Regions from separate parts of the Methylovorus sp. SPW-M1 genome, predicted to be linked through region 2. Evidence: predicted binding sites of a transcription regulator. Region 2 holds the regulator's gene; each other region holds the start of a gene.
What was found. Region 2 encodes sigma-54, which starts transcription at its own class of promoters, with help from an activator protein. Its sites were predicted from a motif close to TGGCACNNTTCCTGCT; they were not measured.

Region 1 (10,372 bases), 1.1 Mb from region 2:
TAGCCAGCCCGTTTCAAGCCAGCCCCCGTTTAACCAGCCATGCAAGCATGCACGGCATCTGCGCCTAGGCGGCTTCCAGCCCCAGATACAGCGCCTGCAGATCGCTGCGGTTTTTCAGGTCGGCCGTGGTACCTTCCGCCGCCACGCGGCCACTTTCTATGATGTAACCCACATCCGCATACTTGAGGGCAATGCTGGCGTTCTGCTCGGCCAGCAGAAAACTCACGCCCTGCTGGCGATTCAGCGTATGCACAATCTCGAAAATCTCTTCCACCACCAGCGGCGCCAGCCCCATGGAAGGCTCATCCAGCAGCACCAGTTTGGGTTCGGCCATCAGCGCGCGACCTATCGCTACCATCTGCTGTTCACCACCCGAGGTATAGCCAGCCTGGTTGCGCCGCAGCAGCTTGAGACGGGGGAAGTAATGGTAAATCTTCTCCAGCGATTCATTGAGTCTGGCGCGGGAGCGATGGCGCACATAGCCGCCGGTCAGCAGGTTTTCTTCCACGCTGAGGTGCGCAAAGCAATGGCGGCCTTCTAGCACCTGCACCAGGCCCAGCTCCACCAGGCTATCTGGCGTGGCACTGGTGATGTCGCGATTAAGGTAATAAATGCGACCATCGACCACCTCGCCGCGCTCGGCATTGGCCAGGCCGGAAATCGCTTTGAGCGTGGTGCTCTTGCCGGCGCCATTGGCGCCCAGCAAGGCGACGATACTGCCAGGCGCGACCTTGAGCGAGATGTTGCGCACGGCAAGGATCACCTTGTCGTAGATGACTTCAATATTATCAAGTTGCAGCAAAGGGGCCGTCATGGCGCACTCCATCAGGTAATGATTTCGGAGGCGCCCTCATTGCCATCGGCAACAAAGGCGCAACCGGAATCAGGCTCACGTCACGCAACCAAGGGGGATCACGTCGCGAGCCTGTTTCATGAACAGCACTGCGGGGCTCACGCAGTGCCTTTCAGCTCAGGCGATCAAGATTCCTTGGAGCAATCGCGTGGGGTAATGCCTTTTTCCTTGGCATACTGGTGCGACGACTCTTCGATGATAGGGCGCAGCAACTTGCGGTCTGCCTGCACCCAATCCGAGATCACATTCCATTTGCTGCCATCCCACTGCTGGAAGCGCACGGCACCGCCGCCTTCGTGGTCAGAGCAAGACAGCTTGAGTGGTTGCACCAGGCCATAGGCACCGAGTTCCTTCAGGCGCTTTTCATCCAGACGGATGTTTTCAAAGCCCCAGCGCACTTCTTCGCCGGTCAGCGGACGTTTGCCAAATTTGGCCTGTGCCACGCGCACGGCTTCCACGTTCAGAATGCCATTCACCACACCCAGGTTGTAATACACGGTGCCAAAGCGCTTGGGATCCTGCAGATTGCCCTTGCCCGCCTTCAGCACGACCTTGTCGATATCCTGCAATACCGGGAAGTTGGTGCCGGAAGGATGCGTGGTAATCGAGATAAAGCCCTTGGCAGCGGAGCCCGCAGGTGCGGCATCTTCTTCCGAGTTGCTCCAGATGTTGCCGATGATGTGATCCGCCGGGAAGCCCGTCTTCTGGGCTGTTTTCAGCGCTACCGGGTTCATCACGCCCCAGCCACGCAGGATCACCCAATCCGGCTTGATGCGGCGGATGTTGAGCCATTGCGATTGCTGCTCGTTGCCAGGGTGTGGCACTTCCAGCAGGGTCAGCTCAAAGCCGTATTTCTTGGCCAGCAATTCCAGGATGGGGTTGGTTTCCTTGCCATAGGGCGAGCCGTGGTACAGCGTCACGATCTTCTTGCCCTTGAGCTTGTCCAGTCCGCCAGACTTGGTGGCGATGTAGTTGATGATGGCGGACACTTCGCTATACGGGTTCAACTGCAGCGGGAAGACATAAGGGAACACGCTGCCATCGGTAGAATCCGTGCGGCCATGGTTAATGGTGATCAGCGGCAGTTTGTCGGCAGCCGAGCGCTCCAGCGTAGCATAGGCAATGCCGACGGAGAGCGGATTGGTCGCGGCAGCCGGAGCGCCGTTCAGGCCTTTTTTCAGGCGCTCGTAGCACTCCACGCCTTTTTCCACCACGTATTCGGTTTCGCACTCGCTCCAGGTGAACTTGACGCCGTTAACGCCGCCTTCCTTGGTGTTCACGTATTGCAGGTAATCGATAAAGCCACCGAAAAAACCGGTGCCGCCAGCGGCGTAAGGGCCTACGCGATAGCTCTGCAAGGGAAAATACTGCTCATTTGCCGCCTGGGCGCTGCCTGCAAACAGACTCGCACTTAACAGACTGGATCCCAGGCCAATGGCCGCGGCCAGCTTAAGGCCTTGTTGGACAACTCGTAACATCAGATAGACTCCTTGGTTTTAATTAAATAAATCAACAGCGTTTTTAGTTATATAAAAGACCGCACAAATGCCGGAATTCAACACATGATGCTATGCCCCCTATTGACTAAGTATGTGCGTGGCCGCGCCGGGAGATGTTGACATCACCGGCGCCACCAGCGCGGGAATCAGTACCGTAGCGGCCAGACGCGGCTGCGCTCACGGAAGTTCTGCCACAGACGGGCCAGACCAAACGGCTCCTTGATCAGAAAAAACACAATCAGCCCGCCAAAAATGATCTTTTGCAGGTTTTCCAGTTGGCCGGGGTCGATCAGCCCTGCCAGCACCGTACCGGACAGATTCGACAGCAGGATCGGCAGCAGCACGATAAACGCCGCCCCCAGAAAATTGCCCAGTATGCTGCCCATACCGCCGATGATGATGATGAACAGAATCTGGAACGAGCGTGTGAGATCAAAGCCATGCGGCTCCACGGTGCCCAGATAGGTAAACGCCCACAAGGCCCCCGCCACCCCGAGGAAGAACGAGCTGATGGCAAAGGCCAGCAGCTTGGTCTTGAGGATGGGAATGCCGATCACCGCTGCTGCCGTATCCATATCGCGCACTGCCATCCAGTGGCGGCCCAGTTCGCTGCGCACAATATTGCGCGCCAGCAATGCCAAGGCCACCACCACGGCCAGCGTGAGCAGGTAACGCCCGGCTGGCGAGCTGAAGTCGCGACCAAACACCAGCAAGGGCGGGGCGGTAATCACGCCGGAGGAGTTGTTATTGGAAAACCAGCCAAAACTGGTCAACACCCATTGCACGAAAAACTGCGCTGCCAGGGTCGACACCAGCAGATAAAAGCCCTTGATGCGCAAGCTCGGCAGGCCAAACAGTATGCCTACCCCGGCGGCGGTGATACCGCCCAGCACAAAGCTGAGCAGGAAGGGCAGGCCCTCAATGCGCAGATGGAAGTTATAGGCAGCAAAGGCCCCCACTGCCATGAAGGCCGCCGAGCCCAGCGATAACTGCCCGGCATAACCGGTGAGCAGATTCAGCCCCAGCCCAGCCAGCGACAGCACCAGAAAAGGCACGAGGATGGCGCTGAACCAGTAATCGTTGGCAATGAAAGGCACCACGGCAAAGGCAAACACCAGCAGCAGGTAAAAGCCCAGGCGCTCCTGCCACAAGCGGAAGATGCGGCGATCGGCGCGGTAATCGCTGATGAATTGTCCGGATTCTCTATACAGCATGCTGCTCTCCTACACGCGCTCGATGGCACGTTCGCCAAAAATACCCGCCGGCCGTACCAGCAAAAACACCAGGGCCAGGACATACGGGAACCAGTTTTCAATGCCACCGCCGATGATGGGGCCGATAAAGACCTCCGCCAGTTTTTCCGAGGCACCGATGATCAGGCCACCCACAATCGCCCCGCCAATCGACGTAAACCCGCCGATAATCAGCACCGGCAAGGCCTTGAGCACCACCAGCGACAAGGAGAACTGCACGCCGAGGCGCGCGCCCCATAACAAGCCCGCCACCAGCCCGACAAACCCGGCCACCGCCCACACGATCAGCCAGATACGCTGCAGCTTGATGCCCACCGCCAACGCCGCCAGCTGGTCATCGGCCACGGCGCGCAGGGAAATCCCGGTGCGGGTCTTGTTGAACAGCCAGGATAAAAAGATCACCAGCACGCCAGCCACGCCTGCCGCAAAAATATCAAACTGCGACAGCAGCATGCCGCCCAGTTCCAGTGGCTCATCGCTGATACCGAGTTCCAGCCCGTGCACCTGTGCGCCCCACACCGCCTGCGCCAGCCCTTCGATCATGTAACTCAGCCCCAGCGTTGCCATAAACAGCGTAATCGGCGGCCGGTTAACCAGCTTGCGCAGCATGAAGCGCTCAATCGCCCAGGCCAGCACCACCATGGTCAGCAGGGTGATGGCAAAGGTCAGCCAGAACGGAATGCCACGCTCCAGCAGGCTGACAAAAGTCAGCGCGGCAAACAGCACCATGGAGCCCTGGGCAAAGTTGAATACGCCCGAGGCCTTGTAAATCAGCACAAAGCCAATGGCGACCAGCGAATACATCACGCCCGCCAATAGCCCGCCCAGCAATACTTCAAAGAAAAATTCCATTTCGTTTTACTTTCCCCTGAGGGTGACCAATCGTGTATGAACCTGCTTAATGCGATGTCCCCAGATATGCCGCGATCACGTCCGGGTTCTCGCGCACTTCCTGCGGCGTGCCGTCGCCAATTTTCTTGCCGTAATCCAGCACCACCACGTGGTCCGAGAGATTCATCACCACGCCAATATCGTGTTCAATCAACACGATGGTGGTACCGAACTCGCGCTGGGTATCGAGGATAAAGCGGCTCATGTCGGCCTTTTCGTCGTGGTTCATGCCGGCCATGGGCTCATCCAGCAGCAGAAGCCGGGGCTCGGCCGCCAGCGCACGCGCCAGCTCCACCCGTTTTTGCAGGCCATAGGGCAAGGTGCCGACGATGCTGTTGCGCCAGGGCTGTATGCGCAGAAAATCAATGATCTCTTCGGCGCGCTGGCGCTGGATCACTTCATCGCCCGGCGCCCGGCCGATATGCAGCGCCTGCTCCAGCCAGCTGCCACGTACCTTGAGGTTGCGCCCGGTCAGCACGTTATCCAGCACGCTCATGCCCTTGAACAAGGCGATGTTCTGAAAGGTGCGGGCGATGCCGCGACGCGCCGCCGCATGCGGCTGCATGCGACGCAAACGGGTACCGGCATAGGTAATGTCGCCGATATCCGGCTGATACACGCCATTGATCACATTCAACAGCGAGCTTTTACCGGCGCCATTGGGGCCGATCAGGGCGCAAATCTCGCCCTCTCGCACGGCAAAGCTGATGTCGGTAATCGCCTTCACGCCTTTGAATGACAGAGAGATATGGTTCAGCTCAAGCAAAGGGCTGCTCATGATGGAATCCCCGCAGTATTAATGGCAGCCGCCGCAAGGCTGGGACTGGCTTGCACTTGCAGCGATGAGGGACCACGTTTGACCACGCGCGCCCGGCCGCCTTCCAGCACATACCAGTAGGCATGCTCTTCCCAGTTGCGAATCTCGATGCCCAGGCTACGGAAAAAGCGCAGTGAAGATTCCGGCAAAGGCTCGCCCACCAGCAAGGGCACGCGCGTGCGGCTAAAGCCGATGACATCGCGCAGCGGGCTGATCACCAGCCAATTCGCCAGCGTCAGCGACAGACTGAAGCGTCGGTTCGACTTCGCTGCAGGCTTCAGCGAGATGGGCGGCGGATTGCGCGCGGCACTTGAGGTGCGCAGGGCCCAATCCACCAGGCGTCGCCGCCAGGTACCGGGTTGCGGCAAGCGCTGCTGCACCAGTGATTCCAGCCGCTGATAGGTTTCGCGCGTGCCAGCCACCAGCGTGGGGCCCAGCTCGCGGCGGTCGTTATCGCGCGTTGCCAGGTTTTCCGGGAAATTCAACCTGAACCCGGCCAGCAACCAGGGGGCCAGCAAATAGCGCGCGTGACCGCTGGCAGCAAATGCTCGCGCGGCCAGCGCCTCATCCGCTGCGCTCAGATTCTCCTGCCGCAGCAGGCGACGGCCTTCATTCAGCAGCTCGTGATGGCTGATGGTCTGCAAGTGCACCAGACCTCCCGCATCCAGCCGGTGAAAGGCAAAGGCATGATCCACCGGGGCAACCAGCGGTGCCTCGTGCAAGGACGCTGCCGCGAGCTTGAGTGCATCGGCATAATCCAGACGCGACGCCTGCGCATCGCCCGCCAGCCCACGACGGTCAGCGTAAATCACCAGCCGCGGAGCAAGCTCAGCCTCCGCCAGCAGCGCCACTTCATCTTCGCCCTCGGCAAACACAAAGGCCGGACGCAGCTTTTGCAGCAGCTGTACGGTCACCGCACGCTCCACCAGCAAGTCCACTGGCGCGGCAAAGCCGCCCAGCCATTGCGCCGCCAGCTGCAACAGCAAGGCCTGCGGCCGTGGATGGCTGAGCAGAAACAGCGCATCGCCCTTGTTGAAACCGCGCTCACGCAAGACGGCAGCGAGCTGCAGCACTTCGCGCTGCGCATCCTGCCAGCGCAAGGCATGCCAGATGCCCAGCTGCTTGTGGCGGATGGCGACATCGGCACCGCGCTGCTCGGACTGCGCCCGCAGCAGGCTGGGTAGCGTATCGTTGCTCATGGAATAGGCCTGCCTTTTTCTGCTCACGCGGCCAGGGCGACCTTGCCAGCTTCGAGCTCACGCACCAGCGGCAAGACCTTCTCACCGAAGTAGGCAACCTCTTCCTGGAAGTGCAGGAAACCGGACAACACCAGATCCACGCCCACGGCCTTCAGTGCCACAATGCGCTCGGCAATTTGCTGTGGGGTGCCGATCAGGTTGGTCTTGAAACCATCGTTGTATTGCACCAAGTCTTCAAATGTCGATTTGGCCCAGTTGCCTTCGCCTTCAGGGCTGGATTTGCCTGCCTGCTTTGCAGCATCACCAAAGGCATTGACCGCCTCGGGGTTGGCCTTGGCAATAATCTCGGCCAGCACGGCCCTGGCTTCTTCTTCGGTATCGCGTGCAATCACAAAGGCATTCACGCCGATCTTGACGCTGTGGTTATTGGCCGCAGCCTTGGCGCGGATATCGTCAACCTGCGCCTTGATGCCTTCCACCGTATTGCCGTTGGTGAAGTACCAGTCGGATACCTTGGCGGCCATGTCGCGTGCCGCACGCGAGCTGCCACCCTGGAACACTTCAGGTTGCTTCAGTGGCTTGGGTTTCAGCGAGTAATTGTGGAAACGGTAGAAATCACCGTGATAGCTGAAATCATCCCTGGACCAGATGCCTTTCAGCGCCTCGATGAATTCCTGCGAGCGGCGATAGCGCTCGTCATGCTCCAGCCATGGCTGACCAATCGCCACAAACTCGCCCTTGAACCATCCAGAGACAATGTTCACGGCAATACGGCCACCACCGGTGAGGTGGTCAATAGTCGCAATCTGCTTGGCGACCACGGCAGGGTCCCACGGTCCCGGCAGGATGGCGGCAATCACATTCAGCTTCTCGGTCGCGGCCAGCAAGGCATGCGAAAACGACACGGACTCATGCTGATATTCCGCACCATAACCGGCGGTAAAGCGGATCTGGCTCAGGGCATAGTCAAACCCCGCTTTTTCGGCAATCTGTGCCAGCTTCTTGTTGTATTCAAAATCCCAGCTGGTGCGCTGCTCGATATTGCTGACGACCAGGCCGCCACTGACATTGGGTACCCAGTAAGCGAACTTGATGGGGGCTTGTTGCGAAGGTGTGCTCACAATGAATTCCTTTCGTAAATAAGGTCGTGATATGCGAATAAATCAGGAAGCGCTGGCAACCAGCTTGGCGGTGGCTTCGGCCGCTTCAGGCGTGGCCAGCTCGCGGTGCTTCAAAAAAGGCAGTGCGCGCTCAATGGCCAGGTCGATGCGCTTGTCCAGCGCTTCGTTGCTGATCTTGTAGTTGGTGAATTCGCTCTCGATGGCATACACGCCCACTGGCAAGGTCAGCGACTGGAAGAAGCTGAACATGGGGCGCAATTGGTGCTCGATCACCAGCGAGTGACGCAGGCTGCCGCCTGTAGCGGCCAGCAGCACGGGCACATCAATCAGGGATTCGTAATGCACCAGGTCAAACAAATGCTTGAGCAGGCCGGTGTATGAACCACGGTAGACCGGGGTGGCAAAGATCAGCACGTCGGCGCTCTCGATATCGTCAATGGCCTTGCGCACAGCGGGCTTGATGCTGTCATAGTTGAGCGAAGCACCAAGGTCGGGGCCCAGTTCGCCCAACTCAATCAGCTTGAGTTCAATCGGTAGGTGCTTGCCCAGCCGCTCGGCGATCTCCTCGACCAGTGTCAGGGTACGGGAGGGACGGCTGGTACTGCCTGCAACAGCCGTGACTTTCAGTTTCTTGCTCATGGTGACTCCTATTGTCAGGTTCGCGGCTCCAACAAAGAGCCACACTCCCCTAGCTAATAGCAGCAACCGTGCCACCTTAATTTTTTTATTAAATTCATATACTTAATAAAAATACGGCGCTGCCTGACCTGTTGCATATGCCGCCTGCATGCTGACCGGCTGCTGCTCAATCAGCAGGTTTTTGCTGAAATCTGATCAAAGGCTGGGGACTTTCTGGCGTTTTCGGGAGAGATTTGGCGGTTTAACGCCCTGGATGCGGGGAAATCTGCTGATCTGGCAGCACCCGGACAGCAGCCTGCTGCTACAGCCGCGCTTCACAGCATCGCCTGCAAAAATATTCATTATAAATCATAGACATAATTGCTGGCACGCTCTGTGCAATTCCTGATGCAGATGGCCTCACAGCCACATTTTTATCTTATGTTTATTCATGATCAGGAGTTTGTATGACAACAGCATCGGTATTGCACAAGGAAACAGAGGCCGCGATAGCGTCTCGCCCCCTTGCCCATATCATTAAATCCGACGAGGAAGCGATTGCCGTCGCCCACCAGGTCGCCGCGCACATTGCCAAAGAGGCCGCCGTGCGTGACGCCGAGCGCCGCCTGCCACGCGCAGAGCTGGATTACTTTTCGCAAAGCGGCTTGTGGGGCATTACCGTGCCCAAGGAATACGGCGGCGCGTTTGTCTCCAACAACACGCTGGCAGAGGTGATTGCCATCGTGGCGGAAGCCGACCCCAGCATCGGCCAGATCCCGCAAAACCATCTTTATATGGTGGAAGGCCTGCGTCTGGATGGCACGGAATGGCAAAAGAAGTTTTTCTTTGATCTGGTATTGCAAGGCGTGCGCTTCGGCAATGCCTTCTCCGAGATCGGCACCCGCACGGTGAATGATGTCAAAACCCGCCTGACCCCGACCGAAGGCGGCTACCTGCTTTCGGGCAAGAAGTTTTACTCGTCCGGTGCGCTGCTGGCGGACTGGGTTCCCGTCGTTGCCAAGGATGAAAATGACAACACCGTGGTCGCCTTCGTGCAGAAAGGCAGCAAGGGCCTGACCATCATTGACGACTGGTCCAGCTTTGGCCAGCGCACCACCGCCAGCGGCACCACGGTGCTGGAAAATATCTTCGTGCCCAGCGAATACGTCTTGCCGCACCATCTGGCGTTTGATCGCCCCACCCCCATGGGCCCGATTGCGCAGATCATCCAGGCCGGGGTGGATACCGGCATTGCCCGCGCGGCCCTGCGCGATACCTTGCACTTTGTGCGCAACCACACCCGCCCATGGATAGATACCGACCTCGAGCATGGCTACGAAGACCCGCTCACGCTCAAGGATATCGGCGATATCCAGATACGCGTGCATGCCACCGATGCGCTGCTGAAGCGCGCAGGCGAATTCATTGACGCTGCCCAGAAGAACCCCAACGAAGACACCGTGGCCGCCGCCTCCATCGCCGTGGCTGAAGCCAAGGTGCTGAGCACCGAAACCGCCCTGCTCGCCGGCAGCAAGCTGTTTGAACTGGCGGGTACGCGGTCCACGCTGGGTGAATACAACCTGGATCGCCACTGGCGCAATGCGCGTACGCACACCCTGCATGATCCGGTGCGCTGGAAATACTATGCCGTCGGCAACTATGTGCTGAACAAAGTGAATCCGCCGCGGCACCCCTGGATTTAACATCGTCATCAGTTCTGCAACCCTGGCTGATCAGACGCCTGGCGGGATATTCCGGCCAGGCGTTTTTTTTGCTGACGCGGGGAAACCTGCCTTGCATAAGGCCGCACTTAAATCTTTGTAAAGTTTATTGATCAAACGTTTGTTTGATGTATGATCCCAGCTCGTCTATTGTCTGGTTGATGCCTCATGTCACCCCCCACCCCTCAAACAGCCAGCCGCACCGACGGTGCGGAAGCGCGGCAGAAAATCCTGCTCTGCGCCCTCAAGCTGTTCGCCGAAAAAGGCTATGCCAAAACCAGCGTGCGGCAGATTGCGCAGGCCGCGCAGGTCAATGTATCTGCCATCAGCTATTACTTCACGGATAAAGCGGGCTTGTATCGCACGGTGTTTTCCATGCCGGATCTGATTGCGCGTCCCT
Region 2 (10,372 bases):
GCCGCAGACGGATACCGGCTTGCCCAGCTTGTTGCCCGCGCGTATGGTCATCTCCACCAGTTGCAGCACGGCAGGATGCAAGGGGTTATAGAGATGCGAAACGGTATCGTCCGTGCGGTCAATCGCCAGCGAATACTGGATCAAGTCGTTGGTGCCGATGGACAGGAAATCCAGCTCGCGGGCAAAGGCCTCGGCGCACAAGGCCGCTGCCGGGATCTCAATCATGCCGCCGACCTGGATGTCTTTGTCGTAATGCGCTTTTTCCGCATCCAGACTTTGCTTGGCGCGCTCAATCAGCGCGAGCGTTTGCCGCAGCTCGGTAATCGAGGACAGCATGGGGATCAGAATCTTGATCTTGCCGTAATGCGAGGCGCGCAGGATGGCGCGCAGCTGCGTCAGGAAGATCGCCGGTTCTGACAGGCACAAACGAATGGCGCGCAGTCCCAGCGCCGGGTTGGTGCATGTGCGGGCGGTATCCGGATTCATTTCCTTGTCCGCGCCCAGGTCCAGCGTACGGATGGTGACCGGCAGGTCCTTCATGGCCTCGGCCACACTGCGATAGGCAGAAAACTGTTCTTCTTCGCCCGGCATCTCGCGCCGGTTCATGAACAGAAACTCGGTACGGTAGAGGCCGATGCCGGTCGCTCCCGCTGCCCTGGCATGGCTGACGTCTTCCGGCACTTCAATGTTGGCATGCAGTTCAATGCTGGTGCCATCCAGCGTCACCGCCTTGGTGAGCTTGAGGCGTTTCAGCTTTTGCTGCTCGATTTCCCATTGTTCCTGCCGCAGCTTGTATTCGGCCAGGGTGTCCTTGTCCGGATTGACAATGACCACGCCCTGGTTGCCATCGACGATGATCAGCTCGCCATCGCGTACTAGCGTGCGTGCCCGTTGCAAGGCAACGATGGAGGGAATATTGAGGCTGCGCGCCAGAATCGCCGTATGCGACGTAGCACCGCCGACATCGGTGATGAAGGCAGCAAACTGGTGCTGCTTGAACTGAATGGCATCGGCCGGGGAAAGATCATGCGCCACCAGAATGATGGCGCTCTCCTGCGAGCGTAGCGGCACCTGACTTGGGTGCCCGAGCAGCACCTTGATAATCCGCTCGACGACCTGAATCACATCCTGTTTGCGCTCGCGCAGGTATTCGTCTTCAAATTTCTCGAACTGGGCAACCAGGTCTTCCATCTGCTGCTTCAGCGCCCATTCGGCATTGCAGCCTTCCGCCTTAATCATCTGCTTGGGCGTTTCAGACAGCGCGTGATCCTGCAGGATCATCAGATGCGTGCTGATAAAGGCGCTAAGCTCAGGCGGTGCTTTTTCCGGCAGCAGGCGGCGCACGGTTTCCAGGTCGTGCTTAACGGTTTTTACTGCTTTGTCAAAACGGGTGATCTCGTCGGCAATCAGGGCCTTGGGCACCTGAAAATGCACCACTTCAAGCAAGGCATGTGAGACGAGATGGGCATGGCCGATGGCAATGCCGCTGGACACGCCAACGCCGTGGATGGAAAAACTGACTTTGGAAGCGGGGCTGGGGGCGGCCACGATGAATTTATTCCGGTTCGCCAAACTTGCCCGAGATCAGGGTCACCAGCGCCTGCATGGCGGCCTCTTCATCGGCACCATTGGTTTCCAACACGATCTTGCTGCCTTTGCTGGCGGCCAGCATCATCACACCCATGATGCTCTTGGCATTGACTCTTCTACCGTTGCGCTCGATCCAGATTTCACTGCCAAACTGGCTGGCGGTTTGCGTCAGCTTGGTAGATGCGCGTGCGTGCAGGCCGAGCTTGTTGATGATTTCTATTTCTTGTTTAGTCATGATGCTTGCATGCTTCCTCAGTAAAATGGATAACGCCTTCGCTACCCCCGCTCAATGCTTTTTGTACCAATAGCTGAATATCCCCGTTGCGGTACGTCAGTGTGCGCACCAGCATGGGCAGGTTCACCCCGGCGACACCTTCCACCCGTCCCGGCTTCAGCAATTTGCCCACCATATTACATGGGGTTGCGCCGTAAATGTCCGAGAGGATGAGCACGCCATTGCCTTCATCCAGTTCATCCACCAGTTGCTGCGCCTGTGGCAGCATGGCGGCCGGATCATCGTGGGTGCCTATGCCCAGTTGCTTGAGCAGTGGCGGGCGTGTGCCCATCACATGGCTGGCGCAATGTATCAGGCTCTCACCCAATGTGCCGTGCGCAATAATCAGTATACCTATCATGAAAGCGTCCTGTTGCCGGGGCCCGGCATCGTGAATTTAAACAAGCCTGTCTACTCTAGCTCGCGGTGCCTGATCAGCACTTTTTGTTGTTTGTCCTTGAAATACTGGCTCAGCTGCTCGACGAAAAACACCGAGCGATGCTGACCGCCAGTGCAGCCGATAGCGACGGTCAGGTAGCTGCGATGATCGCCATCAAAGCAGGGCAGCCAGCGCTCTACATAGCCGCGTATATCCTGCAGCATCTCAAGCGCCATGGGCTGTTGCCGCAAAAAGTCCTGTACCGGGGCATCCTTGCCTGTGAGCGGGCGCAATACCGGGTCGTAATGGGGGTTGGGCAGGCAGCGCACGTCAAACACAAAGTCGGCATCCAGCGGTATGCCATGCTTGAAGCCGAAGGAGACAAACAACAGCGTCATGCCGGTGCTTTGCTGCACGACAAAATCGCGCACCCAGTTGCGCAGGGTGTTGGCGCTGAGGTTGCTGGTGTCGATGCGATGATCCAGATTTACTAGCCGGTTCAGTAGCTGCCGTTCGTATTCTATGCTTTCGGCCAGCGTGGTTTTTTCATCGCTGAGCGGGTGACGGCGCCGCGTTTCGCTGAAGCGCTTGACCAGGGTTTCGGCGTTGGACTCCAGGTAAAGCACCTGCACCGAGATGCCTTTGTCGCGCAGTGCCTGGATGTTTTCCGGCAAGGTTTCCAGCGCTGCGCTGCGGGTGTCTATGCTGATCGCCACGCGTTGCTGGGTGGCAGGTGCCAGATGTTCGGATATCTGCGGCAGCAGGGTGGCGGGCAGATTGTCTATGCAATAAAAACCGGCGTCTTCCAGGGCGCGCAGCACAATGCTTTTGCCCGAGCCGGAAAGGCCAGTGACGATGATGAGCCGCATGTTGCTGGTGGCCACGCTTAGCTCTCCACTTGCTGCTGGCGCTTCATGGCTTTGCTCATCTCGCGATGCTGGCGCTGCATGAACTGCTTGGTGCCGTTAATGCCGCGCAGTAACAGCATGTGGTTGCGCACGGCGACTTCGACCAGCACCGCAATATTGCGGCCGGCGGCCACGGGAATCATGACTTTGGGGATTTTCACGCCCAGTATTTTTTCGTGATGCGATTTGATCTTGAGCCTGTCCAGCAGTTGCGGCGCCAGGGTATCGGCCATCTCAAGCTGAATGATGAGGTCGAGCGGTTTGGTAGGCTTGACGGCGTTGTCACCAAACAGGGCACGGATGTTGAGGATGCCGAGGCCACGCACTTCAAGGAAGTCCTGCAGGATAGGGGGGCAGCGCCCTTCAAGCCGGTCCGGCGCAATGCGGTAGAAATCGACAATATCATCCGCCACCAGACGATGTCCGCGCGAAATCAGTTCCAGCGCGAGCTCGCTTTTACCAATGGCCGGGTTGCCCTTGATCAGGATGCCAAAGCCTTGTACTTCAATGAAAACACCATGGGAGCTCTCTGATTCGGCGACGGCTTGCGCCAGATAATGGCTCAAGACATCCATCAGTCCCGGGCTGCGCATGGGGGAAGTGAACAAGGGGGTTTGAAAATCATCCGAGGCTGCATTCAGCTCGGCGGGTGGTTTTTCACCATTGGCGACAACAACGGCGGCCAGGTCGGTGGAAAACAGATTGTGGATGGCTTTCTTGAGCTCTGGCTTGGGCAGGCTGCGCAAGTAATCCATCTCGGCACAGCCCAACACCTGCACGCGGTTGGGGTGTACAAAATTCAGGTGCCCGATCAGTGCCAGAGAGGGCTTGGTCACCGTTTCACTGGTGAGCAGGTTTTCGCCGCCATTCAGCCCGGAAACCCAGGTGAGCTTGAGATTGCGGCGCATATCCCGGTAAAGCTGTGCAACACTGATGGTAGCCATATGATTACCTTATGTTCGGCAGGGACAAGGCAACTGGCGGTATGTAAGACAACACGCCTTTGCCTTGTCCCCGGTTAGACCTTTATTCCGCAGCCGCCTGGTGCTTGAGGGCACCGTTGGCCTTGTGATGGTCGCTTACTTTTTCCTTGTGCTTCAGAACCTGGCGATCCAGCTTGTCAGCCAGCGCGTCAATCGCGCCGTACATGTTTTCACCGCTGCTTTCGGCATGGATATCGTGACCCGGCACATGAATGGTGGCTTCCACTTTCTGCGCCAGCTTCTCTACGCTCATGGTGACTTTGACGTCAATCACATGGTCGAAGTGGTTACTCACGCGCTCAAGCTTGCTCTGCACATATTCGCGCAGGGCTGGGGTAACGTCGAGATGGTGTCCGGTGAGATGCAGGTTCATGATTTACTCCTTCAGGTAAAACGCAGATCAAAGCGATCTGCGCTGGTTGGCCGCGGGTATCTGCAAAGACTCGCGGTATTTGGCAATGGTGCGACGAGCAACCACGATGCCCTGTTTACCCAGGATATCCGTGATCTGGTTATCCGACAGCGGCTTTTTCGGGTTCTCTTCGCTGACCATTTGTTTGATCAGGGCGCGTATGGCAGTGGCGGAACAAGCGCCCCCGGATTCGGTAGCCACATGGCTGCCAAAGAAATATTTAAGCTCGTAAACTCCGCGTGGGGTGAGCATGTACTTGCGCGTGGTGACGCGTGAAACCGTGGATTCGTGCAGGCCCAGCTCATCGGCAATCTCGCGCAGCACCAGGGGGCGCATGGCGACCTCGCCGTGCTCAAAGAAATTGCGCTGGCGATCCACAATCGCCTGAGAAACGCGCAGGATGGTGGAGAAACGCTGCTGGATGTTCTTGATCATCCACTTGGCTTCCTGCATCTGGCTCATCAGGTATTGGCTCGAGCTTTCGCGGTTGCGCTTGAGGATGCCGGCATACAGCTGGTTGATGCGCAGCTTGGGCACGACTTCGTCGTTCAGATGGGCCAGCCAGACACCTTTGATTTTCTTGACCACGATTTCATGCTGAATGTAATGATCAGACGTGATTTTGCTGAATTCACCACCTGGGCGGGGATTGAGTTGCAGCACCAGCTGTTGCACTTCGCGCAATACGTCATCGTCGCAGGCCAGCAATTTTTTCAGTTTTGCGTAATCGCGGGCTGCCAGCAGGGGCAAGTGCGTTTCGGCAACCTTGATGGCGAGATCCACATAAGGCGTATCTGGTGGCAAGGCGCGCAATTGCAAGGACAGGCACTCGGCCAGGTTGCGCGCACCTATGCCGGGTGGGTCCAGATTCTGGATATGCTTGAGCGCCGTCTGCAACTCCAGCATGTCGATTTCGAGTTCCGGCGGCAGCATCTCGGCCAGCTCTTCCAGCGACTGCTCCAGATAACCGTCGTCGGTAATGGTATCGACCAGCAGCATGGACAAGGTCTGGTCGCGCTCGGACAGTGGCAACAGCTTGAGCTGACCTAGCAGATGATCGCGCAGGCTGAGGCTGACCGCTTCCTGGTAGCTGAAATCATTGTCATCGTCATTGCCGGAGCTGCTGTCTTCCCAGCGGTTACTGCCGCTGCTGCTGCCGAATTCAAAATAGTCATCGCCACCAAATTCATCCTGGCGGGGAGCTTCCTCCGGTGTAGCGGCCACGCTGGGCTCAGGGGCTACTGGCGCCGCAATGAAGTTGTCGGGGATTTCCAGCGGTTCTTCGATCTTGTCGGCGCGTTCCAGCAATGGATTCGCCTGCAGCAGGGTTTCCAGCTCCTGATTGAGCTCCTGCGTGGATAGCTGCAACAAACGGATGGACTGCTGCAGTTGCGGAGTCAGCGCCAGGTGTTGCGAAAATTTGAGTTGTAAGCTTTGCTTCATACGTGGGGGCCGCCAAATGTGTGCTTAGAGGCGGAAGTCCTTACCAAGATACACTTCTCTTACGCTATCGTTGTGAATAATTTCGCTGGGCTTGCCTGCCGCGAAGACGCGTCCTTCATTGACGATATAGGCGCGGTCGCAAATACCTAATGTTTCCCGCACGTTGTGGTCGGTGATCAGCACGCCAATATTGCGTTCGGTCAAAAAGCGGATGATCTTCTGAATGTCCAGCACGGCGATGGGGTCGATGCCGGCAAATGGCTCATCCAGCAGAATGAAGCTGGGGTTGGTGGCCAGGCAGCGGGCGATTTCAACGCGGCGGCGTTCACCGCCGGACAGGCTGACCGCCATGCTGTTGCGGATATGCGTGATATGCAGTTCCTGCAGCAGCGATTCCAGCTGGTTCTCCATTTGTTCTGGCGCCAGTTTCTGCAACTCCAGAATCGCCATGATGTTTTCGGCCACCGTCATCTTGCGGAAAATCGAGGGCTCCTGCGGCAGATAAGCCAAACCCAGGCGCGCACGACGGTGTATGGGCAGACGGCTCAGATCCTTGCCATCCAGCAGAATGCGCCCATCATCCAGGGCCACCAGACCTACCATCATGTAAAAGCTGGTGGTCTTGCCTGCGCCGTTAGGGCCCAGCAAGCCCACCACTTCGCCGCTATTGAGTTGCAGCGAAATATCCTGCACCACCGTGCGGGATTTATATTTCTTGCGCAGACCTTCTACGATTAATTGGCTCATGTTTACTCAGGTATATCGTGTTGCACGCCAGACTGACGGATTGTCAGCATGGCAGGTTAATTGGCCGTCGCGCCATCGGTGCCAGCCGGTTTTTTCTTGGGCTGAATAACGGCACGTACACGCCCGGTCGGCGTGGCAGGCGTTGCTGCCTGGCTGCCACCGCCAATCACCTCGGCATATTCGGCATTGGCGTCATACATGATGTAGTCACCATGCACGATGTCGTCGCCTTTTTTAACCCAGGCCTTGGTGTAGAGCTGTACCTTGTCCATACGTCCATCGTACTCGATACGTTGACCGCTGCCTTCCATATATTCGTTTTTACCTTCCATTTTTTGCTTGAAGGTGGAAGGCGTCTGCGGATTGCCGTAGGTGGTGCTGTGCTGAAAGCCTTCTTTGTCTTCGCGTACCACCAGTTTGTCGCCACGGATGATCAGCGTTCCCTGGGTGAGGATTACATTGCCGGTGTAGATGCTGGTCTTTTTGGCATCATTCACGGTGACGGCATCTGCTTCCAGATTGATGGGCTTGTCCTTGTCCGCCTTTTCGGCGTGTGCAGGCAGGCAGGCCATCATCAAAAGTAGCGGCAAAAAGCTACGGGGCAGGGTTGTCATATTTTCTCCGAATCCGGGCTTGGTTATTGGTACTGGTACTTCGTTTCGCCTGTGCTGCCTGTTTTTTAGCGGGGCTGGCGCTGGGCTTGGCATTTTTCTGTGGTGCCGCCTTGCTGGCTTTCGCTGGCGTGCTGGCCGGGGCTTTGCCAGCGGCTTTTTTTGTCACGCTGGGCGAAAGGTAATGCGCCCGCACGCGGCCACGCAGGTTGACGGTCTGGTTTTTCTTGTTGAATACCATACCGTTGGCATGAATCACCGTTTCCGGTGCCTGAGTGATCACCACAGGTTTGTCTGTCACGGCCACTTCCTGCTTGGGGAACATCTTGAGGTACTGGGTACGTACCATCATTTCCCCTTTATCCTTGGATGCCTGCCGAATGACGATCACATTATCCATGAATTCCACGGTCTCGCCATCGCTGGAGACGTTGCCGCGCTGGCCTTCAATCTGCGTGTAAGGCTTGTTGACGGCATACTGCGTAAACCGGGGCCGTTCAAGTTCGGTGGTGTCATCATCCGGGTAATGCTTCATCTTTACCGCTGCCAGCACATAGGCCAGCGCACCGTTCACATTGGTCCGTGTCGTGACAAAGTTGTCCAGAATGTAATCCGGGTCATGGCGCAAATTGGCATCCGGCCGCCGCTCGGGTGGCTGGACACTGCGATCTATCCAGAACGTGAGCAGCGCCAGCAGGGCGAGCAGCACGAGCGGAAACACGACGGTTGGACGTCCCAATATCAATCCTTACTTCAGGAACCGGGCCATCTGTGCGTCAAAGGTGCCTTGTGCTTTCATCAGCAGTTCGCACACTTCGCGCACGGCACCGTGGCCCGCGGGGCGGCTGGTGATGTAATGCGCATACTCTTTCACCAGCGGCATGGCATGCGGCACGGTAATGCCGAGGCCACCATAACGAATCGGGGGGATATCAATGACATCATCGCCCATGAAGGCGCATTCTTCGCGGCTGAATCCAAATTGCGCGCGGACTTCATCAAAGGAGGCCAGCTTGTCGTCCACCCCCTGATGAAAATGCAGAATGCCGACATTGGCGGCGCGCTTGACCACGACCTGGGATGTGCGGCCAGTAACGATCGCCATATGCACGCCGGTGGCTTTCAGCAATTTCATGCCCAGGCCATCATGCGAATGGAAAAATTTGTATTCCTGACCGTCGTCGCCCAGTCCAAGGCCGCCGTCGGTCATGACGCCGTCGACATCGAATACCACGAGTTTGATGCGCTTGGCGCGTTCTTCTACGGACAACAATTCAAACCACCTTTGCAATAAGAAGATCGTGCATATTCAATGCCCCGATCAGGGTTCCCTGCTGATCGGTGACCAACAGGCTGGTAATTTTTTTCTGCTCCATGATGGCAACCGCATCGACTGCCAGTTGCTCAGGGCGGATTTGCTGCGGCGATGTGTGCATCACATCGCGCATGTAGGTGCTGTTTATGTCCACGGCATTCTCGAACGCCCGGCGCAAATCGCCATCGGTAAATACCCCAACGGCATGCTGCTCTGCATCAACAATCGCTGTCATGCCAAGGCCTTTGCGTGACATTTCCAGCAAGCCTTCTTTCAGGCTGGCTTCAACTCCCACGCTGGGGATGGCATCGCCTGTGCGCATCACGTCGCGCACATGCAGCAACAATTTGCGGCCCAGCGTACCCCCGGGGTGCGACAAGGCGAATTCCTCGGCAGAAAATCCGCGCTGGTCCATGACGGCAATCGCCAGTGCATCGCCCAGTGCCAGCGAGGCGGTGGTGCTGGCGGTAGGCGCCAGCGCCAGCGGGCATGCTTCTTCGGTAACGTGGGCATCCAGGCTCACATCTGCCGCTTTCGCCAGCGTTGATTGCGGATGGCCGGTGATGCTGATCAGCCGCGCGCCCATGCGCTTCAATGTGGGCAGTATCACGCGTAACTCATCTGCCTCGCCGGAGTTGGACAGGGCAATGACCACATCCTTGCCGGTAATCATGCCCAGGTCGCCATGGCTCGCCTCAGCGGGATGGACGAAAAAAGCAGGTGTACCTGTACTGGCAAACGTGGCGGCGATTTTGTTTCCGATATGACCGGATTTGCCCATGCCGGTCACCACAATGCGACCCTGGCATTGTAAAATGAGTTCGACGGCACGCGTGAAGCTGTCATCCAGCCTGCGGGCTAGTGCTTCCACCTCGCGTGCTTCAATTAACAGGACTTCCCTTGCCAGATCAATCGGCGTTTTGCTTGCACCGATTTTTCGTATTTTTGATGGTTCCATACCCGGCAAGTATAAAAGGGAATGTCCGACGAATAAAGGATTTATACGTAATCCGTGCCGACTTTTGATAAAGTCGGCATAAATTTTGCCTGTAGGTTTTTTCAAGGGGAGGCGTGCATGAAAAGGGTTGTGTCTGAGGATCAAGCCAGCTGCCGGAAGATATCGATTGACCGTCTATGCATGACGGTCGGCCTTGTCTGCTTTCTCTTGTCTTCCACTCCAGACAGACCTCTTTAAATGTTGAGTTCCTTCAAAGCTATTTTAATGCACGATACCTTACCCGCTATTCTGATCCTGCTTACCAGCTCGGTGCTGGCTGTTGCCCTGTTTCGTGCTTTGCGCCTGCCGGCCATGTTGGCTTACTTCCTGGTTGGGCTGGCCCTGGGGCCGCATACCTTCGGTATTTTGCCGGATACGGAAGCCAATCGTGAGCTGGCCGAGTTCGGTATTGTATTTCTGATGTTCAGTATCGGGCTGGAGTTCAGCTTGGCCCAGTTGTATGCCATGCGCAAAACCGTGCTCGGCCTCGGCGGCATGCAGGTGCTGCTGACCATGCTCGCTGTCATGATGGCCTGCATTGCCTTTGGCCTCAGCTGGGAAACCGCATTTGTCATCGCCGGTGCCCTGTCCATGTCATCGACCGCGATTGTGTCGAAAATGCTGGTGGAAGGCCTGGAGCTGAATTCGCGCCATGGCCGCCTCTCCATCGGCGTGCTCTTGTTCCAGGATATTGCCGTGGTGCCCATGCTGGT
Region 3 (10,372 bases), 100 kb from region 2:
CCGCCACACTTGCTGCCAGTATCGCCAGGCGATACACCACATTCACTTTCATTACCTGCTCCTTAATTCATTCATTTGGGACAATGCGCCCACTACGCTCAGGCTGCTTTTCGCTCGGCTTGCAGCCAACCGATGGCGGTCTCCAGCGGGCCTCGGTCTATCCAGGCATCGAGATCAAAGTCGCGATCCAGCAGCCCATGGATCAACATGAAGTTCTTTTGCTGCTGGAAGAGATGCACCCGCTGCTCGGACAAATCGGGGGCCAGACTCAGATGGAATTGATCCCCGTAGGCTTGCTGAACGCCGATACCGCCAGAGCGCGTCTCCCCTTCCAGCACCTTGCGCACCCCTTCCAGATTGGTTTTTGCCCACTCGGATGCGCGCAAGGATTGATACAGAAAGCGCGCGACCAGCTCTGGATGCTCCTGCAGCAGTTGCTCATGGACAGTGATCGGGCGCGGCGTGCCGTTATTCACGCGGTACTGCAGGTCCGGGTAGGTATCCAGATTGATACCAACGACCACACCCTGCCGCTGTGCGGCCTCTACTGCAGAGGCTCCTTTCACATACACGGCATCCACCTTGCCCGCCGCCAGTTGCTCGATACCGGCCCACAAGCCGCCCAGATCTTCACGGCCACCTTGTCCGGAGCCCACTTCCACCAGCTGCACATCATCCAGCGTCAGTCCGGCGATTTTCAGCGCGCCCTTGTACCCATGCAGGCTCATGCCGCGCGCAATGCTGCTGCCGCGAATGTGGTCGTGCAGGGGGTGCTCAATGAAGGCGGGCAATGCCAGACGCAGCCCCTTGAGATGAGCGGGTTCGCTAATGCCAGAGTCGGGCCGTACCAGGATGGTTTGCCATTCATCAATCCAGGTGAGGCCGATCAGCCGTGTAGGCGCTCCTTGTGCCCGCGCTGCGATGGCCAGCAGATTGCCGCCCTCGCGAATCAGCGTGGGCAGCTGGTGATCGTAATGATGACGCGCCAGCTCACGATGATCCTGCAAGGTGGAAAGGGCAATGCCATCCGCGGCGAACTCGGATTCCAGCCAGCCCAGCTTGTGGGCGAGTCCGGTGGCAGTGGGCACCGGGCAACGGGTGAACCAGAGCCGGTCTATGGCTTGTGCAGTGGTTGAGCTCACGGATATCCCCTTAGCCTGCTGCCTGCAAGTTGGCAGGGGCGCTATCGTTTGCTGGCACCAGGCCCAATGATTTGGCTTGGTCATAAATCTTGGCCATCTTCCACTGCTGGGTCAGTACGCCAGGACCATAATCACGCGAGCCGCCGAGGGAATCCGCCAGGCTTTGGATCAATGCACCCTCTTCCAGCAGCAGAATGAATTCGGCCAGCTTGCGCAGGCCTTGCTTGCCCCAGACGGTTGAACCGCCATTGGCTTCCAGAATCGCGGTGTTGTGTGGGTTCAGGCGAATCTGATCCAGAATGAAATCGACTTCCTGCTGACGACGGTCGATATAGATCGGGATTTCACGAATCAGGTTAAAACGCTGCACCGGCACGTAACGGATAGGCAAAGGCCGGTGTGCCTGTGCCCATGCGCCCAGATAAGGGGAATGCACGTGGGAAATCGAGGTGACATCCGCATGCTGCTTGAACAGCTTGTTGTAACGGGTATTGCCCAGGCCGCTTTTGCCGATGACGACATTGCCATCAAAATCCACCACCAGCGCTTCAAGCTTTTTGCCTTTGTTGAAAGGCCCACCGTAATTGACGATCACCAGTTGTTCCTGGCCTGGAACACGCTCGACAAAACCTACCGTGCCATTGGCCGTGATGGTTCCGGTCTCGCGGAACACATCAAATGCCAATTGCGACTCTTCCAGCACGCTTTGTACAAAATCGTCCAGCTCTCTTTTTGCTTCAACAGCGATCACGCTCATTTTTTTGCCCTCTACGTTGGTATATGTATTGCATCCAATGATGCATAAACAAGCAGGGGCAAGAGCTATGCCAAAAAGAACCAGCACAGCATGATTAATTTTAATTGTTTAAATTCATTGACCTATGAAATGCACACTGCCTTTACCCAGGTGGATATGATCAAGCAAGTGTTGGCAGGCAAACATCTGCAAACACAAGACTGTTGCCTGACCACCACTTTTTACATGCCTTAATTTGCATGAGCCTGAATAATATATAACCATATCTTATATTGGTATAATGTGATATTAGTGGAAATGTTAATAACATTTAGCTATATTGCGCACTGCAATTTACCAAAGAGAGCGTCACACAATGCGAACTCAATTATGGGACTATGACCTGGAAGACGACGAGCCCACTCAGCCACCAAAAGGGGCCGAGCACGTCATCACGCACCCAAATCCATCCTCTGTCAGCTTGTCCATCCGGGCCAGCGCCCTGGTATTCAGCGACCCCAAATCGCAACAGCTGCTGAGAATGATAGAGCGCGTAGCCAAGAGCGATGCCACCGCATTGATTATTGGCGAAACCGGCACCGGCAAGGAACTGATTGCGCGCCAGATGCACGCGCTCAGCGAGCGCAAACACGCGCCTTTTCAGGCTGTTAATTGCGGCGCATTCTCTGAAACGCTGGTAGAAAGCGAATTATTCGGCTACGAACGCGGCGCCTTTACTGGCGCATCGCAGTCCAAAATCGGCTGGTTTGAATCCGCCAATGGCGGCACACTGTTTCTGGATGAAATCGGCGACTTGCCACAATCCACCCAGGTAAAACTGCTGCGCGTATTGCAAGAGCGTGAAGTGGTGCGGGTAGGCGCGCGCAAGGCCATCCCGATTAATGTACGGCTGATTGCCGCCACCAATGTGGATTTGGAAGAAGCCGTGCGTGCCGGCCGCTTCCGCGAAGATCTTTACTATCGCATCAAGGTCGTGCCCATCAACCTGCCGCCATTGCGCGAGCGCCGTGGCGACATCCTGCCGCTGGTGGAACACTTCCTGAATGTATACAAGGAAAGACTCCAGACTGCTGCGCCCCAACTGGCCCCGGAAACCATCCGCGTGATGCTCGAATACCCCTGGCCAGGCAATATCCGCGAGCTGGAAAACGTGATTCACCGTGCATTGCTGGTCTCGAACACCAACACCCTGCAACCGCACGACCTCAACCTGCCGCACTCCCTGCTGCAACGCGAGGAACACGCGGCCCGGCCGCATCATCCCGCCAAACCTGCCAAGCCCTCCGCTGGTCAGAGCAGCGAGGTTTCCACCTACCCACTGGAAACGGTGTTTTATGAGTTATTTCAGGAATCACCGGACAAGCTGTTCGACATCGTCAACAACCTGCTGGTGAGCAAAGCCTATGATTTTTGCCATCATAATCAGGTACATACCGCGAGATTGCTTGGTATCAGCCGGAATATTCTGAGGGCGAGACTCAAGGAATTGGGGTTGATTGAGTAGTAATCGACCCCACCACCAAGAAAGATATACTCTCATTCTAAATACACTTTCTCGTTTTCTAGTGAAAACGAGAAAGTGATTCTATTTTTCATAATGTTATCAACAGCACCCTCTTGGTACACGCTAGTAGGATTGCTCCAAGGTCAACGGTAAGTTACATGAAAATTCAAAAAAATGAATTTTTCAGCTAACTAGCGGAAACCCCGAGTAACTCATCTCCTCGGGATACCAATACGTCATGAATACCTCCTGAATCAACGAAAAAATTCTCAAACCTACGTCAATGTGGCAAAATTTGACGCTTCGTCAATCAGCACCCAGCACCTCTCTTTTGCCCCGTATCCACCGCGCTTGCATAAGATTTCACGCACGGTGCGGTCAGCCAACAAAAATTACGCGAGTATGGTGAACAAGGACCCTAGACTTCTCAAAGAAATAACGCAGAGCAATATGAAACTGCACTAAAACGGTTTAACGAAAAATCTTCGCGTGTTTTTTAGTGCTTTTTGAGGTGCGCGTGTAATTGACTATACCGATATAGCTTGACGTTTTTATGGAAAGAAAATAATGAACAGGGTTGCATTAATCACAGGCGTAACCGGGCAAGACGGGGCGTATCTGGCAGAGTTACTGCTCAACAAAGGCTACATCGTGCATGGCATTAAACGTCGTGCTTCGTCATTTAATACAGCTCGCATCGACCACTTGTACAGAGACCCTCATGAAGAGGGCGTCCGCTTCTTTCTTCACCATGGTGACCTGACAGACTCAAGTTGTTTGATCCGTATTATTCAGCAGGTACAACCTGATGAAATTTATAATCTTGCCGCACAGAGCCATGTCGCCGTGTCTTTCGAAGAGCCGGAATACACAGCAAACTCAGATGCTCTAGGCGCTCTAAGAATATTAGAGGCTATACGTATTCTGAAGTTGGAAAATAAAACGCGTTTCTATCAAGCATCCACTTCTGAACTTTATGGGCTAGTACAGGAAACACCCCAAAAAGAGACCACCCCTTTTTACCCACGATCGCCTTATGCAGTTGCCAAGCTATATGCTTATTGGATCACGGTTAACTACCGCGAGGCATATGGCATATTCGCTTGCAATGGCATCCTCTTCAATCATGAGTCGCCTGTACGCGGCGAGAATTTTGTAACTCGCAAGATTACTCGCGCATTATCACGCATCAAACTCGGCCTGCAAAAACAACTGTATCTTGGCAACCTAGATGCCAAACGAGATTGGGGACATGCTCGGGATTATGTAGAAGCGCAGTGGTTAATATTACAACAGGAACTTCCTGAAGACTTTGTAATTGCTACAGGTGTTCAATACAGCGTTCGCGACTTTGTAAACATTGCCGCGACAGAATTAGGAATGCAGCTCCAATGGGAGGGTAACGGCGTTGATGAAAAGGGATATGACATTAATGGCAATTGTATAGTATCTGTTGATCCACGCTATTTTCGTCCAACAGAAGTAGAAACACTACTGGGTGATGCATCAAAGGCTAGAAACAAACTGGGCTGGCAGCCTAAAACTTCATTCCAGGAATTGGTTAAAGAGATGGTCAAAGAAGATCTGGAAACAGCTAAACGTGATGAGCTAGTAAAAAGTCACGGATACCATACCAATATTTTTCACGAGTAAAACTACGTGACCCTAGGAAGGAATTTGATTGCCGGATTGGCCAACTCAAGTTGGTCGGCCCTAATAGCTTTGGCATCAATACCGTTCTATCTCAAATATTTAGGAGTAGAAGCTTACGGAATCATCGGATTTTTTGCGACCATGCAAGCGCTCCTTCAATTGCTTGACATGGGAATGGCGCCAACGATAAACCGTGAAGTCGCTCGCTGCACAGCCGCTGGAAAACTCAAGGAAGCCACCAATCTACTACATTCTCTTGCAATCATTTATTGGTTAATAGCTGGAGCAATAGCATTATCGTTTGTGGCATTTGCTCCATTAATCGCAAAATTTTGGCTGAAATCACAGACTTATTCGGTCGAAACAGTTTCCAATGCGATTATGTATATGGGATTGGTTGCGGCTTGTCGTTGGCCCATAGGGCTATATCAAGGTGCATTAATGGGCTCACAGCGCATCGTCCTCTCAAGCTCAATCAATATGACGATGATAACTATAGGCAATGTTGGTGCTATTGTGGTCATCGCATTTATATCCCCCACCCTCACAGCGTTCTTCACCTGGCAAGCCATCACCAGCATATCTCATGCTTTTATAATACGATATGCCGCATGGAAAATCATAGGATCAACCCAAAGAAAAAAATTTGATTATTCTTCATTAAAAAATATATGGAAATTCACAGCTGGAATGAGTGCAATTTCTTTAATGGGGATGATATATACACAACTCGACAAAATAATATTGAGCAAATTTCTAGATTTAGAACAATTTGCCCACTACATGCTTGCTTCGACTGTAGTTAATGGATTATATCTTCTAATAACCCCTGTCTATAATGCAGCTTATCCACAATTCTCAAGCATGGTAGTTTCCGGAGATCGAGATTTAATATTACAGAAATTCAGGCTATATACTCGAATAGTATTAGTTTTTCTAATCCCCGCAGCCGTGTTACTAATCGCATATCCGGAAAATATTATTGAAATCTGGACTGGAAACTTAAAAATTGCGAATTCCGTAGCCCCAATAATTTCCCTACTTGCAGCAGGAGTAACCTTGAATGGGATAATGATGATTCCACATGCACTACAACTAGCATACGGAATGACTCGCCTTCCCATTATTATTAATGGCGTACTTATGATTTTTATATTGCCACTTATAATATATCTATCCCTGTCTAGAGGTGCTATTGGTGGAGCACTAGCATGGTTAGTAATGAATATATCTTATGTGATTTTCAGCACTTGGCTGACCAATAAAAAGGTTCTGCACGGCAAAGCGGTTGCGTGGGTAACTAAAGACGTAGCTTTACCAATACTCATAGTAGCGTTGATCACAGTTTTAATTAAGATCACAGTAATCAACTTAAACCTTTCGACATATGGAAGTTTAGCAACCGGCATTATTTCTTCAATATGTTTTTTTATAGTAGCGCTCCACCTAACACCTGAGCTTAGCATTCCTATTAAAAAAACCTTTCATCGATATATATTAAATGTGAATGAAGGCAAATGAAATGGATTCTGAAAAACATAGAGAATTTAAGTCAATAGGAATTAGAAAATACATTTTGTGTATTAAGCTGATAACTAAAGCGTTCCTCCTATATATATATAATCACTGGCTTACGTTTTTCCCTATTTATTTTGTGAGAAAGCAATATTTAATACACGCCATAGGAGTAAAGGTAGGAAAAAAAAGCTTCATCCATATGGGATGCTTTTTCTATCCAAATAAAATTGAAATTGGAGACAATTCTGTAATAGGGAGATATTGTCATCTACTTGGCGATATCACTATCAAAAACAATGTTTCCATAACTGCACAGACTTATATTTTTAGCCTAACACATCAGAAAGACTCAAGATCTTTTGAAACTGTTAACTCGCCAGTCTTAATAAATGATTATGTATGGACAGGAGCAAGGGCAATGATATTGCCGGGGGTAACTCTAGGGAGAGGTGCGATCATTGGTGCTTGTTCAGTAGTAACAAAAGACATCCCAGACTGGGATATTGCAGTTGGGTCTCCTGCAAGAACCATAGGGAAAAGAAATAACAATGTCGATTACACTTTAGAATATATTCCTTATTTTGAATAAATTATCTACACATCAATCAATAACTGCGAGATAAAATCTTCAGTCATGAAAAAAAATATTTCAATTCTTGTTTTATTACCTGTTATCCCATTCCCCCCGGATGACGGTGGGAAAATAGCGAGCTATACGTTTATCGAGCAGCTTAGAAATAAATACGACTTTACAGTTCTCATGCCATCAAACAACCGTAATGATGTGCAAAATTTAAGCGCTCTCAAAGAGCATTGGAAAAATGTAAACATCCTTTCTACTGAGGCTCCTCATAGAAATATAACCTGGTTCTTTTCTCGTCTTGTTAAAAAACTGTTTTACATATTGAATCGAGTTATATTCAAAAGATCAATTTTTGATGACCCGCATTTACTTTATCCCTTTCTTGATTGCAATCCGGGATACTTTCATGCACTTAAGAAAATTGTAGATGCAAATCATTTTGACTTGATACAGGTTGAATATGCTCAGAATCTTTCATTAGTCAACTGCCTGCCATCTACTATAAAAAAAGTTTATGTTGAAGTAGAGTCCCGATATTCTTTACTTGCAGATCATACTTTAATTGGTAACTCAGATAAATCTGACTACTATAACTTTATTATTGAGAATGTTAAAGCGACAGAAATAGCTCTGCTAGCTAAATATGATGCAATAATTAGTTACAGCAATGACGATCAAGAAAGATTAAAAAAATTACTCCCAGAAAAGCCTATATACGTATCACCCCTCAATTTAATAAACGATCCAGTCATGATAGATTATGGCCGTGAAGATTTCTCCGTGGATAAATTGGTCTTTATTGGTCACGAGAGCCACCTGCCTAACAAGGATGCAGTAGAGTGGTTTATTGAAGAAATACTTCCTAAACTTTCGAAATTTGATATAAAGTTTTTTGTATTGGGAAGATGGTCTAAATCTTTTGTTTCAAAATTTAAACATGATAACCGCGTTGTATTTACGGGATATGTAGACGACATAAATAGTTATATAAAAAACAGTATTAATGTCGTCCCCATTCGACTTGGAGGGGGTGGTTTACGATTAAAAGTTCTGCTTTCTATCGGCAATGGCATCCCAGTAGTGACTACAGACAAAGCTGCTTTTGGATTTGGATTTTCTCATGGCGTGAATGGCATGATAGCTAATAATCCTACGGAATTCTCTAATGCTATAGCAAGTTTGCTAGAAGATCCCAAATTAGCTAGTACTCTCTCAAAAAATGCTTACAATTTATATATTGAGAACTTCAGCGTTCAATCAACAACTCATATACGCGATGAAATTTATCAAAACATAGCTCGTAGCCCTTCCGAGGTAGGGTAAGGCATATGAAATCTGCTTTAATTACAGGCGTCACCGGTCAGGATGGAAGTTATTTGGCTGAACTTCTGATAAGCAAGGGATACCGAGTGATTGGTGGCGTCAGAGATATAGCTAAAGCTGAGCGCGCAATTAATGAGACTATTCGCAGAAATGTTGAATTAGTCGAGTGGGATGTTTTTGATCAGGAAAAAATCGCGCATGTCTTGAGGAAGTACAAGCCCAGAGAAATTTACAACCTTACCGCCATGTCTTCTGGCTCCGGGATGTATGACGATCCTGTATTGATTAGTGAGGTAAACGGTATAGCGGTAACGCGACTATTGGAAGCTATCAAACGTGTAGACCCTACCATGCGTCTATGCCAAGCCTCTAGTAGAGAAATTTTTGGCGACCCAATTGAGAGCCCTCAATCTGAGTCAACAGCGACAATACCTCGAAGCCCATATGGTGCAGCGAAACTGTATGCTGACTCGATGATCAAGATTTATCGCAAGCACTATTCTATCTTTGCGTGCTCGGCCATCTTGTTTAACCACGAAAGCCCTAGACGTGGACTAGGATTTGTAACTCGCAAGATTTCGCATGAGGCTGTAAAAATCAAGTTAGGCTTGGCAAAAGAACTACATCTGGGCAACCTGGATGCAAAACGCGACTGGGGTTTTGCCAACGACTTCGTGCGAGGCATGTGGTTAATGCTTCAGCAGGAAACCGCAGATGATTTTGTGCTTGCGACTGGAGAAATCCATACTGTGAGAGAGTTTTGCGAGCTTGCTTTTAGTCATTTGGGGCTGGCTTATCAAGAATATGTTCGTGAAGATATTGCAGCATTTCGTCCGAATGAACAAAGCCCTTTAGTTGGATCAGCAGCAAAAGCGCGCAAAGTCCTTGGCTGGGTGCCAGAAACAGGGTTCAAGGAATTGGTTCACAAAATGGTGGACGCTGACTTGCACCATCTAACGCATTGTATTAACGAATAATTAAGGCTTAGCGAATGTATAAGAAAATAGAAAAGTGCAGGATTTGTGGGAATTCACATCTTGAACAGGTATTAGATCTTGGAGATCAGATGCTTACTGGTGTATTCCCAAAGCAAATTCACGCCCAGATCACTTCGGGCCCTCTGAGATTGGTAAAATGTACTGGTACCGAGGATGTTTGTGGGCTACTACAAATGGAGCACTCATATGACCTGGGTGAAATGTATGGAGAAAACTACGGATATCGATCGGGCCTGAATGCAAGTATGGTAACTCACCTGAATAATAAGGTGAAACGCATCCTTGATCTTGTGTCCTTAGGTGAAGGGGACTTGGTTATTGATATTGGTAGTAATGACAGCACCACATTACAAGCTTATCCTTCCAATGGCCCTTTATTGGTTGGTATTGATCCAACCGGGATCAAATTTCACACCTTTTACCCCCCCCATATACAACTAATTCCAGATTTCTTTTCATCAAAACTTATTACTACTAGGTTTCAAGATAAAAAAGCAAAAGTAATCACCTCTTTTTCCATGTTTTATGACTTAGAGGACCCAATGGGGTTCATGCAACAGGTCTATGACGTGCTAGCCGACGACGGAATCTGGGTTTTTGAACAAAGCTACATGCCAACCATGCTAGAAACAAACTCGTATGACACGGTTTGCCATGAACACCTTGAGTTTTATGCTTTACGACAAATCAAATGGATGACTGATCGGGTTGGATTCCGAATTGTCGATGTTGAGTTCAATGATATTAATGGCGGCAGTTTTTCCGTGACCGTACAAAAGTCTCTTGGCAATCAGTCCATAGCGCCTCATGTACAAAATATTTTGGATAGTGAACGTACTAAAGGATTAGATACCCTTGAGCCTTACCGTGCTTTCTCAACACGGGTTGCTCAGA

Region 1: a site for sigma-54 is predicted at 8,331-8,346, ahead of msuE (FMN reductase). Genes of this name have one in related genera too.
Region 3: a site for sigma-54 is predicted at 1,957-1,972, ahead of ACWWD9_RS13825 (class II aldolase/adducin family protein). Genes of this name have one in related genera too.

The regions. Positions count from the first base shown of each region.
Region 1 covers NZ_CM132626.1:947,058-957,429, reverse strand. The annotation lists gene ACWWD9_RS04480 (ABC transporter ATP-binding protein) at 65-814, opposite strand; gene ACWWD9_RS04475 (ABC transporter substrate-binding protein) at 979-2,331, opposite strand; gene ACWWD9_RS04470 (branched-chain amino acid ABC transporter permease) at 2,499-3,566, opposite strand; gene ACWWD9_RS04465 (branched-chain amino acid ABC transporter permease) at 3,576-4,457, opposite strand; gene ACWWD9_RS04460 (ABC transporter ATP-binding protein) at 4,504-5,274, opposite strand; gene ACWWD9_RS04455 (AMP-binding protein) at 5,271-6,512, opposite strand; gene sfnG (dimethylsulfone monooxygenase SfnG) at 6,536-7,633, opposite strand; gene msuE (FMN reductase) at 7,676-8,272, opposite strand; gene ACWWD9_RS04440 (SfnB family sulfur acquisition oxidoreductase) at 8,719-9,954, shown strand; gene ACWWD9_RS04435 (CerR family C-terminal domain-containing protein) at 10,141-10,372, shown strand, end outside.
Region 2 covers NZ_CM132626.1:2,802,266-2,812,637, reverse strand. The annotation lists gene ptsP (phosphoenolpyruvate--protein phosphotransferase) at 1-1,548, opposite strand, end outside; gene ACWWD9_RS13380 (HPr family phosphocarrier protein) at 1,556-1,825, opposite strand; gene ACWWD9_RS13375 (PTS sugar transporter subunit IIA) at 1,818-2,225, opposite strand; gene rapZ (RNase adapter RapZ) at 2,276-3,112, opposite strand; gene hprK (HPr(Ser) kinase/phosphatase) at 3,130-4,095, opposite strand; gene hpf (ribosome hibernation-promoting factor, HPF/YfiA family) at 4,178-4,507, opposite strand; gene ACWWD9_RS13355 (RNA polymerase factor sigma-54) at 4,535-5,989, opposite strand; gene lptB (LPS export ABC transporter ATP-binding protein) at 6,014-6,736, opposite strand; gene lptA (lipopolysaccharide transport periplasmic protein LptA) at 6,793-7,350, opposite strand; gene lptC (LPS export ABC transporter periplasmic protein LptC) at 7,331-8,086, opposite strand; gene ACWWD9_RS13335 (KdsC family phosphatase) at 8,096-8,620, opposite strand; gene ACWWD9_RS13330 (KpsF/GutQ family sugar-phosphate isomerase) at 8,622-9,620, opposite strand; gene ACWWD9_RS13325 (cation:proton antiporter) at 9,885-10,372, shown strand, end outside.
Region 3 covers NZ_CM132626.1:2,906,206-2,916,577, forward strand. The annotation lists gene ACWWD9_RS13815 (ABC transporter substrate-binding protein) at 1-52, opposite strand, end outside; gene ACWWD9_RS13820 (ABC transporter substrate-binding protein) at 99-1,142, opposite strand; gene ACWWD9_RS13825 (class II aldolase/adducin family protein) at 1,153-1,899, opposite strand; gene ACWWD9_RS13830 (sigma-54 interaction domain-containing protein) at 2,255-3,403, shown strand; gene gmd (GDP-mannose 4,6-dehydratase) at 3,971-5,056, shown strand; gene ACWWD9_RS13840 (oligosaccharide flippase family protein) at 5,081-6,577, shown strand; gene ACWWD9_RS13845 (acyltransferase) at 6,579-7,163, shown strand; gene ACWWD9_RS13850 (glycosyltransferase) at 7,209-8,480, shown strand; gene ACWWD9_RS13855 (GDP-mannose 4,6-dehydratase) at 8,486-9,457, shown strand; gene ACWWD9_RS13860 (class I SAM-dependent methyltransferase) at 9,472-10,372, shown strand, end outside.